DNA from 4 places in the Colwellia sp. MT41 genome. Region 4 is predicted to be linked to each of the others. Evidence: predicted binding sites of a transcription regulator. Region 4 holds the regulator's gene; each other region holds the start of a gene.
The links. The regulator LexA, encoded in region 4, represses DNA repair genes until DNA is damaged. The targets are predictions, from matches to a motif close to TACTGTATNNNNATACAGTA.
Positions count from the first base shown of each region.

Region 1: recN (DNA repair protein RecN) is a predicted target of LexA. The motif match lies at 1,960-1,979, and genes of this name have one in related genera.
Region 2: ruvA (Holliday junction branch migration protein RuvA) is a predicted target of LexA. The motif match lies at 1,067-1,086, and genes of this name have one in related genera.
Region 3: CMT41_RS12285 (DNA recombination protein RmuC) is a predicted target of LexA. The motif match lies at 1,192-1,211, and genes of this name have one in related genera.

Region 1 covers NZ_CP013145.1:3,118,597-3,121,814, reverse strand. The annotation lists gene CMT41_RS13325 (outer membrane protein assembly factor BamE) at 1-44, opposite strand, end outside; gene recN (DNA repair protein RecN) at 240-1,925, opposite strand; gene nadK (NAD(+) kinase) at 2,062-2,943, opposite strand; gene grpE (nucleotide exchange factor GrpE) at 3,101-3,218, shown strand, end outside.
Region 2 covers NZ_CP013145.1:2,469,824-2,473,041, reverse strand. The annotation lists gene ruvC (crossover junction endodeoxyribonuclease RuvC) at 479-1,006, shown strand; gene ruvA (Holliday junction branch migration protein RuvA) at 1,127-1,765, shown strand; gene ruvB (Holliday junction branch migration DNA helicase RuvB) at 1,913-2,923, shown strand; gene CMT41_RS10535 (DUF2062 domain-containing protein) at 3,017-3,218, opposite strand, start outside.
Region 3 covers NZ_CP013145.1:2,854,393-2,857,610, reverse strand. The annotation lists gene CMT41_RS12290 (YecA family protein) at 1-843, shown strand, start outside; gene CMT41_RS12285 (DNA recombination protein RmuC) at 1,245-2,561, shown strand; gene CMT41_RS12280 (sodium-dependent transporter) at 2,773-3,218, opposite strand, start outside.
Region 4 covers NZ_CP013145.1:238,592-241,809, forward strand. The annotation lists gene coxB (cytochrome c oxidase subunit II) at 1-433, opposite strand, end outside; gene lexA (transcriptional repressor LexA) at 1,096-1,731, opposite strand; gene CMT41_RS01045 (HutD/Ves family protein) at 1,785-2,390, opposite strand; TPP riboswitch at 2,908-3,005, shown strand; gene thiC (phosphomethylpyrimidine synthase ThiC) at 3,120-3,218, shown strand, end outside.

The DNA of each region.
Region 1 (3,218 bases), 1.5 Mb from region 4:
GATAACGTGAGGGCTGTGATAATAATGGCAACACGAAAATACATAAAATTTATTTACCTTTAAGTAGCTCAAAAAAAACAGGCTAAAAGTGTGAGCAGGGATAATACCCAAGCCCAGCATGGATGCAAAGCTATTTATTACATCCGTTAAAAAAACACTAGCTAGATTTCTTGCTGGTTACTAGAAAATAGTTGTTAGTAGGGTTCAATGGTTGCTATGTCGATAGTATGCAAGAGCTATTAGCCTGCTAATAGCTCTTGCGCATTTGCTAAACTGTGCTGAGATATTTTATCACCCGCTAACAAACGGGCAATTTCTTTGACCCGATTTTCTTTACTTAGTTCACTTACCCGAGTTTCTGTCAACTCACCATCGGTTATTTTACTAACAAAAAGTTGTTGGTGGCCTTTACAGGCAACCTGTGGCAAGTGGGTAACACAAATTACTTGGGTGTTTTTAGAGAGTTGTTGTAGTTTTTTACCGACCATAGCGGCGGTCGGCCCGCTAATACCAACATCTACTTCATCAAATATGAGTGTTGGGGTAATAACTTTATCGGCTAAAATCACCTGCATGGCTAGGCTGATACGTGACAATTCTCCCCCTGAAGCAACTTTGTGCATAGCCTCAAGTACTTGACCTGGGTTAATACTGACTTTAAAACTGATAATATCAGCGCCATTGCTATTGATGACTTCTTTACCACTGCCAGCTTGCTTATTGCTTTCGATAGCAATATAGAATTGTCCATGGGGCATATTCAATTCTTGCATGCTTTTGCTGATGCGCTTACTGAGACTTTTAGCTGATTTTATTCTTGAACTTGATAATACCTCTGCGCTGTCATAATAATGCTGCTTAGTCTGTTCTAACTCTTCAATAATAGTATTAATTCGCGTCTCATCACCAGATATTGATGCCAGTTGTTGTTTTAATTCGCTATGAAAAGTAACTAAATTTTCTGGTGAAAGTTGATGTTTCTTGGCTAATTGCAAAGCCGTGGAGTATCGTTCCTCGATGATGGCGTAACTTTGCGGATCTAATTCTAATTGTTGGTAATAGTGTGTTAAATCGTTATTTGCTTCATCTAATTGAATGAGGGTATTGCTTAGTATCGTGGCGACATCGTTTAATTGCTTATCAACCCGCGCTATTGAGTTGATGTTTTCACTGCATTCTCTTAACGCGTCCAAAATATTAAAATTATCATTTTCAGAGAGCAGTTGTAATGAGCTTAGGGTTGTATCAAGTAAGTCTTGGGCATTACTGTGTCTTTTATAGTCTTGCTCTAAGGTTGTAAACTCATCGGGCTGTAAAGAGAACTCATCGAGTTCAGTCACTTGATATTGAATGAGTTGCTGCTCAGCTTCCCGCTGCTGTTTACTTTGTTGCAGTGATTCTAATTCTTTATTGAGTTTATGCCATTGCTGTGAATAATGTTTTACTTCACTAAGTAGTGTTGGATGATTAGCATAATTATCGAGTAAGCGGCACTGTTGGCTAGCTTTAACAATGAGTTGATGATCGTGTTGACCATGGATATTAATTAATAGTTGCCCAATCTCTTTTAACTGAACTAACGGTACTTGGCTACCATTAATATAAGACCTTGACCGCCCTTCAGCCGATATAACACGACGAAGTATGCACTCACTGTCATGTTCTGACACCAGCTCATGCACTTTTAACCAGGCTTTTGCCATTTTATTTTTCTTTATATCAAACGTTGCCGCTAAATCAGCTTTTTTGCAATTTGGCCTAACAATATTTGTTGTTGCTCTGTCGCCTAGACATAAACCCAGCGCACCAATGGCAATTGATTTACCCGCACCCGTTTCACCGGTAATTGTCGTCATACCCGCTTGCCAATCAATTTCTAATGAACGGACAATGGCAAAATTTTGAATGTTAAGTTGCAGCAGCATAGTTAACCTTAATAAGCATGAATAAAAAACCAGTACCTGTTAATTTATACAGTTATTGGTTTTTATTCAAGCTTATTTGTAACTGTTTGCTTGTTTTTTGATAAGGTTATTCTTTTCTACCAGTGCATGATGCTGATTAATATAGCTTATTACCCCAGCTTAATTTATTTCGTAAAACGTTAAAATAGTTGTGATCAAGGGGGTGAATTAAACGAATACTGCATTCACTCTTTTTAATAATAACTTCATCGCCGGGCATTACCGATAAAATGACATGGCCATCGCAACTTACTTGTAAATTTTCATGGTTATCATTGGCAAGTATCAATTTGATTTCACTATTACCATCGACAACAATAGGGCGACTTGTTAGGGTATGAGGAAACATAGGCACCAGTGACAGTGCATTTAAATTAGGCGTTAAAATCGGTCCACCAGCAGACATAGAATAAGCGGTTGAGCCGGTAGGTGTTGAAACAATGAGGCCGTCAGAGCGCTGACTAAACATAAAAACGTCATCAATATAGACTTCAAATTCGATCATGCTAGCAACTTTCCCGGCATGAAGTACCGCTTCATTAACGGCACTATTAGAGCTTTTCAGTTTTCCATGGCGATACACTTCAGCTTCAATGATAAAGCGTTGTTCACTGCGAGACTTACCCGCTAATATTTGTGCTAAAGGTTCGATAAGTTCATTCGGTGAAAGATCGGTTAGAAAGCCTAAATTACCGCGGTTCACGCCAATAACACCAATGTCATAACAAGCCAGTACCCGTGCTGCGCCAAGCATATAACCATCACCACCGATAACAATTGCCAGATCAGCTTGCTCGCCAATGTCAGTCAGTTTACCCGTTGTCATGTTTTTTATATCGAGTGATTGTGCCACCGAATGCTCAACAAGCACTTGATAGTTATTCGCTAATAAATAGTCATGCAAAGTTTTTATTGTGGCACTTGCGCCATCATGATTTGGTTTGCCAATAAGGCCAATAGTTGTATAGAGTTGAGCCATAACGATAATTTACTTAGTTTGCTAGGTATAGGAGCAGTTTCGCTGGATTTTATCCACTTGTAAAGTTCACTTTTTTATAAAATGTCTTAAATCACGCTTGAATCCTTTTTTACAGCCCCCATAATGTCACCAATAGTTATAAAATTGAGGTTTTTCCATGACAACAAAGTCAACACCAACTAACGATGAGCAAGTAAGCAGCCCTGAGCAAGATATTAGCGCTGAGCAATTAGCAGATGACATTGTAAAAGAAGCCGAAGAGCAGGTAGAAGAGC
Region 2 (3,218 bases), 2.1 Mb from region 4:
GATTAATACACCACGAGGATGACGATTAAAGGGTTAGTAGTTACGAAAAAAGCGTATTGAGGGTTTTCCGTCAATACGCTTTTTTTATACACGCAGTTTGTTTACACACTTTATTACCAAACAGAGCAATAAATTAGTCTGCTTGGTATAAGACCAATTTCATTAAATTACATGCCTATGCACTTGGCTAAGGATCGTCATCCCCGTGGTGTTTTAATCGGGGATCCAGTGCATAAAGAGCAATGGATCTTCGATCAGAGACTTCGAAGATGACGTTTACAAAGAGTTCCTGCGTAAACTACATAGGCATGTTAAATTATTGCTTACTTGTGTTGGTTAAAATAGGTCATGTCAGCGTTGCTCTCAATCCCAATAGCCTGCTATTGTTCAATCGAGCGCCTTGCCCTGATATATTTTCCCTATGCACAACAAGAGCACAAACTTAATGAAACAGGTATAACTGATTTTAAGGTATTGAATGAAAATTATTTTAGGCATTGATCCCGGTTCACGTTTTACCGGCTATGGCGTTATCAAACAAGAAAATCGACAGTTAACTTATCTGGGCAGTGGCTGCATTAAGGCGCTCAGCCAGGGCGATGAGTTAGCTTCACGGCTACAAACTATATTTGCCGGTATCTCTGAGATAATTATTCAATTTAAACCAGACATGTTTGCCATTGAACAAGTTTTTATGGGGGTAAACCCAGGTGGCGCGCTGAAACTTGGCCAAGCACGGGGTGCCGCCATCGTTGCCGCAACCAATACCGGTTTAACCATTAGTGAATATTCAGCCAGGCAAATTAAACAAGCGGTAGTAGGTACGGGTGCAGCAGATAAAAGTCAAGTACAGCATATGGTAAAAACTCTGTTAAAGCTGCCAGGTACGCCACAAGCCGATGCGGCTGATGCCTTAGCGGTGGCTATATGTCATGCTCATACTCATACCACTATTGCCAGATTAGCTGGCCAAGCCAGTAAAACAGTGAGAGGACGTTTACGCTAAATGATTTTATAAGAGTTTTGCCAAATAAGGCCAAGGCGTTTTATCACTTAGCGAATGCTTTACTGTATAAATATATAGTGGTATTATTTATTTCCTTAATAATAGTCCTTGGTACTTGTTGTGATTGGTCGTTTACGTGGCACGCTTGTCGAAAAAAACTCCCCTGAAATATTAATTGAATGTGCTGGTGTCGGTTATGAAGTCACCATGCCAATGACCAGTATTTATGCCTTACCTGAACTTGAGCAACCAGCGACTATCTATACTCATTTTGTTGTTCGTGAAGATGCGCAATTACTGTATGGTTTTACCAATAAGGTTGAGCGAAAATTATTTCGTTTATTGATAAAAGTTAATGGTGTTGGCCCAAAATTGGCGCTTGCGGTATTGTCTAACATGTCTGCGGATCAATTTGTGGCTTGTGTTCGTCACGATGATATTGCCGCCATTGTAAAAATCCCCGGTGTCGGTAAAAAAACAGCAGAACGTTTACTCATTGAAATGCGTGACCGTCTAAAAGATTGGCAGGCACAACAACCGGTGCAATTAGTTAGTAAGGATGGTGTTATACCCGAGCAGTTATCCGCTGATCTTAGCCAAGAGACTACCTTTATTAGCGATAATAAAACGGATGCTATTAATGCCTTGTTATCGCTTGGTTATAAACAAGTACAAGCGGATAAAGCGGTTAAATCAGTATATAATCGCGGCATGTCTAGTGAAGATATTATTCGCGATGCGTTAAAGTCAATGGTGTAATGTCTACCCATGATGTCTCAGTTAGTCGGGAATCCATGTGTACTTTCTAGCAAGGACTAGCAGCATGATTTACTCGGCAGATTGATAATCTTTTAGCTTTAGCGCATTTTAATGATGCGCTAATACACTTTAGAACTTAGGTAATTTATGATAGAAGCAGATCGCTTAATTGAACCCATTGCATCGGTAGAAGATGAAAGGGTTGATCGCGCTATTCGCCCTAAAATGCTAAAAGACTATACCGGTCAACAGCATATCAAAGCACAAATGGAAATCTTTATTCCGGCCGCTAAAAATCGTGGTGAGCCCTTAGACCATTTGCTTATTTTTGGCCCGCCGGGTTTAGGTAAAACCACCTTAGCCAATATCGTTGCCAATGAAATGGGCGTGAATATACGTACTACCTCAGGACCTGTGTTAGAAAAAGCCGGAGATTTAGCCGCGCTATTAACTAACCTAGAAGAAAATGACATTCTATTTATTGATGAAATTCACCGGTTAAGCCCTGTGGTTGAAGAAATACTGTATCCAGCGATGGAAGACTACCAATTAGATATTATGATTGGTGAAGGGCCAGCTGCTCGCTCAATTAAATTAGATTTACCGGCATTTACCCTGATAGGTGCGACAACTAGGGCAGGGGCATTAACCTCACCATTACGTGATCGATTTGGTATTGTCCAGCGACTAGAGTTTTATAATGTTACCGACTTAGCAACTATTGTTCGGCGTTCGGCACACTTTTTGAATTTAACCATAGACGAGCAAGGGGCATTTGAAGTGGCGCGCCGCTCGCGTGGCACACCGCGTATTGCTAACCGTTTATTACGCCGAGTACGTGATTATGCCGATGTCAAATCTCACGGTATAGTTAACCAAGACGTTGCGGCGGCGGCCTTAGATATGCTCGAAGTTGACAGTGAAGGCTTTGATATCATGGATAGAAAGCTACTACACGCTATTATTGATAAGTTTATGGGTGGGCCGGTTGGTTTAGATAATGTAGCGGCTGCCATTGGTGAAGAGCGGGAAACCATTGAAGATGTGATCGAGCCTTTTTTAATTCAGCAAGGTTTTTTACAGCGCACACCACGCGGGCGTATTGTTACTGATAGAGCCTATCAACACTTTGGCCTTATCAAAGAGCCAGTTGAGTAGCGCTGTTTTTATCTATAAAATATCATGCCTAAAAATGCCAGATTACTCTCTATAAAGTAATGCTGGCATTTTTGTATTTATAGCGATGATAACTTAACGGTGCGGACGACTTTTCCACGCTTTAATAGTTTGGTAACGCCACAAGGCTTGAATACCGAAATAACCTAAAATAGAAAAAGTAACGGCAAGGACACCACAGCCAACTAAAAAGGCTGGCCCTATGGTTGATAAACTATCAATAACCCATTGCCAATTTGCTTGAAAAGCAAACGCCTGCTCAGGCTCGGCTAATACC
Region 3 (3,218 bases), 1.7 Mb from region 4:
ACCAATCATGTTTACAGTTTTGGCATGGATCAATATGGTAGAAATGAAATTTCAAAACTAGGCTGGCAAAAAGCTTCGACTTTTAAAGGTTTTTGCGGTAAGCATGACAAAGAGTTATTTTCCGTTATCGAAGATGTGCCATACAATAATGGACAAGATCAGAACTTTATTGCAGGTTATAGGGCGTATGCCTTAGAGTATTTCAAAAAAATTAGTATGATTAAAGCAGTGCCGTTCATGAGAGATAATATAGATCGTGGAATGACATACGAAGATCAAGTTGTATTTCAACAGAACTTGCATGCGATGAAACTCGGATTTTTTAAAGGTATAGATGACTTTAAAACGTCTCTCGATATATTTACTGGGAGTTACAAATTACAACAGTTTGATGATTTTGAAAGTGTCGCAATATATTTTACAGGCGAGTTAAATTTAGTAGTTTCAGGGTGTTTTACTCCTGAATTTACGATAGAAGGTGAAGAAATTCAATCGCTCGATCTTGATGCTGTTTTTGTCGAAAACATTGCTATTAATACACTATCAACAGAGAACGGCTTTGCGATAGTTTTTTCATGGCCTAGTCAATTTACCAAGTGCGCAATATTTATAGATTCTCTTCTGAATATAGAGCATCAATTATTACCTAGTAGATTGGTGGAGCTTATATTTAGTTATATTGAGAATAGCTACTTCTCTATGGACTGGTTAAATGGTTTAGACAATGAAAAAAGGGTAACTATTGAATCTATGGCTAGAAAACCTGTACAGTATGGTGAATCTGTTGAATTTACTAATAATGAGTATACTAACTGGCAAGTCACAGGCGTTCAACGCAACTAACAAGTCACTTAAAAGCACAAATAACAGTTGGTTTTTTCTCCTTTGTCGATAATTTTAGCCAAGTATTTTACGCCAATTAGCAACGCTATAATCAATACAAAATCTAATCCGAAGCATTGTTTAGCGTTTAATCTCTAATGTCCTCTGTGTGGTATAAGTAGACCTAATTATCACATCTAAGCCTATTTATAGGTGATTACTCAGCTTATTAAATTAACTCTATATTCTAGGGTTATCTGTATCTTTATTTAATAAACGGCCCTGTTACAGAGTTTAATCACTCAGGACAAAATTCAGAAATAAACTGGAAGCCACAGTTCTTGCCTTTGTGCTTGCCTTTCAGAAAGATACTGGTAATATTTACAGTGTAGTGCGTTTGGCACCTTATTGAGATTGAGAAAATGACTTTTACCTTAGAGCAACAGCAGTTGCTATCGACTTGGTTGCCTGTACTGGCTTTTGTGGTGTTGGCCTTGCTATTAATACTGGTGCTAGTGCGGTTAGCAAAGCAAGAAAAACGTTTACAAGTGCATAATATTGAATTGTTTAGTCAGTTAGCAAAACAAACTGAGCAACAATTTTTGCAGCAGCTTAGCCAATTACAAGAAAAGCAGCAATTGCAGTTAGCTAATAGCTTTGAGCAGCAAATGGCTGATTTACGGATTAAATTATTGAGGCAATTTAATGAGCTGCAAGCGCAATTAAATCAAAATCAAAATCAGTCACTCGATCAACTTATTAAACATTTAAATGCCACGGCCTTTAGCAATAGGGAGGAGTTGTCGAAAACATTAGCGCAAAGCAGCGATCAAATGACCAAGCGTATTGATGCTTTAACGGACTCTACCGATAAACGTTTACAAGAGATCAGTGGTCAGGTCGAAAGGCGTCTGAGCGAAGGCTTTGAAAAAACCACTAAAACCTTTAGTGATATCTTACAGCGTTTGGCATTAATAGATGATGCTCAGAAGAAAATTACCGAGTTATCTACCAACGTGGTCAGCTTACAAGCCATACTTAATGATAAGCGCTCACGAGGGGCCTTTGGCGAAGTGCAATTAAATAGCCTGATCAGAAATGTGCTACCAGAGCAAAGCTTTAAACTGCAGCATACCTTATCAAACGGAAAAATAGCCGATTGTATACTGTTTTTACCTAAACCGACCGGTAATGTTGTAGTAGATTCAAAATTTCCCTTAGAAAATTACCGTAAAATGATGGACTTTGAAGCCCCTGAATCTGAGAGGAAATCAGCTATGCGTCAGTTCAAAATCGATATTAAAAAACATATTAATGATATTAGTGATAAGTACCTCATTGATAACGAAACTGCCGACGGCGCTATTATGTTTATTCCAGCGGAAGCTGTTTTTGCTGAGATCCATGGGCATCAAAGTGACTTAGTTGAATATGCTCATAGGAAACGTGTTTGGTTGGCATCACCCACCACCTTGATGGCGATATTAACAACCGCGCGCTCGGTCCTTAAAGATGAAGCGACTCGTCAGCAAATCCATATCATTCAGGCACATTTGTCTGACTTAGCACAAGACTTTAATCGCTTTAAAGGCCGTTTTGCTAACCTTGCCAAACATATAGACCAAGCGGCAACCGATGTTAAACAAATTCATACCTCGGCAGATAAAATATCAATACGTTTTGAGAAAATAGAGCAAGTGGACTTGACTGAGGAAGATGTGGCGTTACTGGATAAATAAAGTTGGTGGTGGCGGAGAGTAGCTTAACATCAAATGCCAACAGCCTCTTTACGGCTAAAAGGTTGTGCCCATTTAGTTGTTCAGCTATTAAGATGACAGGTCATTGATAAGGTCATTATGGTCTGCTGTTTTTATATCACGTCAGCAATCTTCAGAGCCTACGGGTGGTAAGCAGGCTCTGGTTAATTAGCGAGTTGTTTAACTAAGGGTTTTAAAAGGCCACATTAACAAAGACGACCAATAACAATGCTGGGCAAATAAAGCGTAAGTAAAAACCAAGCAGTCTTAATGATTTATCTTGCGCTAATGTTGCTATGTCGGTTAGTTGATTACCACGCTTCCACAACCATCCTATAACAATGAAATAAAACAGCGACATCAGTGGTTGCAGCACAGTAGTGAGTAATTGGATGACTAAAGCAAAGAGTTGCTCAAAAAAGGCAATAAGTAACATGCTGGCAACTAAAACTAATCCAGATACTAACCAGGTAGCATTTTTTCGTGTCATGGCTTTATCTTCAATTAAATAAGCCACAGGGACTTCTGTTGACGAAATGGTTGAGGTGAGGGCAGCAATTGAAAGCAGCGCAAAAAAAGCAAAAGAGACAATTAAACCGACAGTGCCCATGGAGCTAAACAGGGTTGGCAGAATGTTAA
Region 4 (3,218 bases):
GTAAATAGTGCTCGCCCTTAATAGCAGTAGTTTCTTGTTGGTTTTGATACTGTTCGGGTGGGGTCGACAGGACAGAGTAATATTCGATATCTTGATCAAAATATTTGTAATGCCATTTCCATTGGGAGCCGGTTATTTGAATGGTAACATCAGAATTAGTGTTGTCTTCCATAGCGATTAAGGTGGTAGTTGCTGGTACTGCCATGGCGATTAGAATAACAATAGGTATTGCCGTCCATAATATTTCCACCTTGGTACTTTCATGAAAGTCAGCGGCTTTTGCCCCTTTAGACTTTCGATGAAAAGCCATGGACCAAAACATTGCACCAAAAACTATTACGCCAATTGCGGTACAAATCCAAAGTACCAGCATATGTAAATCATAGACATCTCTGCTAACGGCAGTAACCCCTTTTGTCAGGTTTAACTGCATTTCTGCCCAGGCTGAATTGGTAAATAGGCTGACCAACACTAGCCAAATTAGCTTATGTTTCCCCACACGGCATCTCCTCTTGGTAATCATAGAGAACAGATGTGCAGCAAAGTACTTCATAACCACTGAACTGAATATCTGTAGTTTTTATTATTATTAATAAACTAACAATATCTCGGTTTAGCCACGGTTTCGCGATGGTGAACGATTGATGGCGAATAAACAATACCCTTGGGTATTCCTCCCGAGATCAGGTTAATTATTGACGTGAAGAGTAATCTGGCATGGCACTATAAATTTAGTGTGACAGTATTAGCGCATTGACGTCTTTTTATTCTTTTTATGTTCGTTTTATATGCGTTACTGTTAATAGAATTACGCTAAAATTCGATCGAGGTCAAATATTTTATAGCTAAGTAATTATAAAAAAGTCATTCAATTCAATGGAGTAATAGCTCTAAAGCCTGTGTGAGCTATACTGGAAGTAGCTTTGTTAAAGATAAGAGGGGCATTAAAAAATAGTAGCTAGGGGGAAAATAAATTTATTAGCTTGAAGAAAAAAAAGCACCATAATTACTGCCAATGCTATTATTGGTAAGTGTAATTATGGCGCTTGTTATATTACGGATTAAGCACACTAGCTTGCCTAGGTTTTGTACATTTTACATCCAACTACCACTGCGGATGATACCAACGGCAATACCTTCAATATGAAACTCTTGCTTGCTTAGATCAACTTTAATGGGCGAAAACTCTGCATTTTCAGCATGTAAATAAACAATATTCCCTTCACGTTTATAACGTTTTACCGTGACCTCGTCTTCTACTCGGGCAACAATCACTTGGCCATTTTGTACATCAGTGGTTTGATGTACCGCCAGTAAATCACCATCTAAAATACCAATATCTTTCATGCTTTCGCCATTAACACGTAAGAGATAATCAGCGGCTGGGTGGAATACATTGCCATCCATTTTATAATGCTCTTCAATATGTTCTTGCGCCAAAATAGGTTCACCGGCAGCAACACGGCCAATAAGCGGTAAACCCTCGGGCTCTAAAAACTCTTCAACTAAGCGAATACCACGAGAAGTGCCGGCAAGCATTTCAATATAGCCTTTTTTTGCTAAGGCTTTTAAGTGCTCTTCAGCGGCATTTGCTGATTTAAAACCAAAAAATTTAGCAATTTCGGCTCGAGTTGGCGGCATGCCAGTGTCTTTGATTTTATCTTTGATTAAATCATAAATTTGCTTCTGGCGGTTAGTCAGCGGGCGTAATTCGGTTGTTGAATTTATCATAGCATTAGCCTGTAAATTTACACAGTATTACTGTTAGTATATACAGGATTATTTTAAAGGCAAGCATTTACTTTTAGTTGCATAATAATCATATTCTTACCGCTAATGCTGACATTTAATAACTGCGAATTTTCTGGAGAATTTTTTGCTTGTAACTTAACTAGATGACCAACAGGCACGGTGCAATCTTTACCTTCGGCGGTGTTAACCATCATGGTGTCAGTGAGGCTATAAGCAAACAGTAAGCTATCAGCTAGCAAGGCAAGGGTGACATTTTGTCGCTCACTATAGCAATTCACCTCAGCTGAAAATGCTGTTTGTTTAGTCATGATATTGAAGTCTTTTATGCCGCCATTAAGCAAAGAACCATGAGTTTTATTGGCGCCATCAAAACGGGCTATATCCAGTAATTGTATTAACTTATCTACATCGCCATTACGATGGTCTAGTGTCAAACCTGCACCTTCGATTAAGACTAAATTACGTTGATAACCAGAAAAATTTGAAAAGTCGCCGTCATTTACCACGCTGGCGATACTTAACCGCCAAGCAAAATCATCTAAATTACCACCATCGCTAATGGCTAATTCTGTGGTGTGACCTAAACCATTTTTCCAGGGGATTGTTTTGAATTCATTTGGCGAGATTAACGTTATCACTAGTATTACCTTAGGACTAATTGCTGTTGGGCAGTTATTTTATCTTATACCCGTCACCATTCAAAGTTCTCGATTTCAGTGGGAATTAATATGGCTTTAGGCAAGGCAAATAATTGAAGCATAGTCACTCTATGGTTTCATTATTTAACGCGGTATAAAGTCATGTTAAACCCATCGAAGAAGCGTTTGAGCAACATCACTTCATCGTTGCTGTGACTTATAATGACGCTGCATGGATGCAGCTTATTAGAGAATGCAGACGGTACAGGAAGTACCATATACGGATAATGCAGGAGCAATTATCCTGAGTATATTCTCCTGAACAACCATTATTTCATCACAGCGCCTTGAATTGAAATTGCTCAAGCACTCTGAAACATGCATCTTGAATGGTAACGGGTATATGCTCAGTTATTGGCAATATTTTATCATCTTGTTTTTATATTAGTATTTGCTTGCTAACATGTGCATGCCCACGTTAGAATCAGCTCACGTTTTGTTAGCCTCGCTAGCAAAACAATACTTGTCGGAGTGCCAAAGGCTGAGATCGCGTAAGCGGGATCCGTAAAACCTGATCAGATTAATATCTGCGTAGGAAACAAGAGAGAGTAATTTTCTTTCATACAAGCCTAGTGCTTACCATGTAGAACAAAGCTCTTTTTGCCTCATCTTTAGCTAAAAAACTCCGCCTTTTTTTATTTTATTAAAAATTTTAAAACAGGTGCGACCATGAGCGAGCAAAATAACGCTGCTGTAAAAGACAAAAAAAAACCAACTAGACGTGAAAAACGTGCAGCGGCTGAAGCATTTTTAAAAAATGTTTCCGAC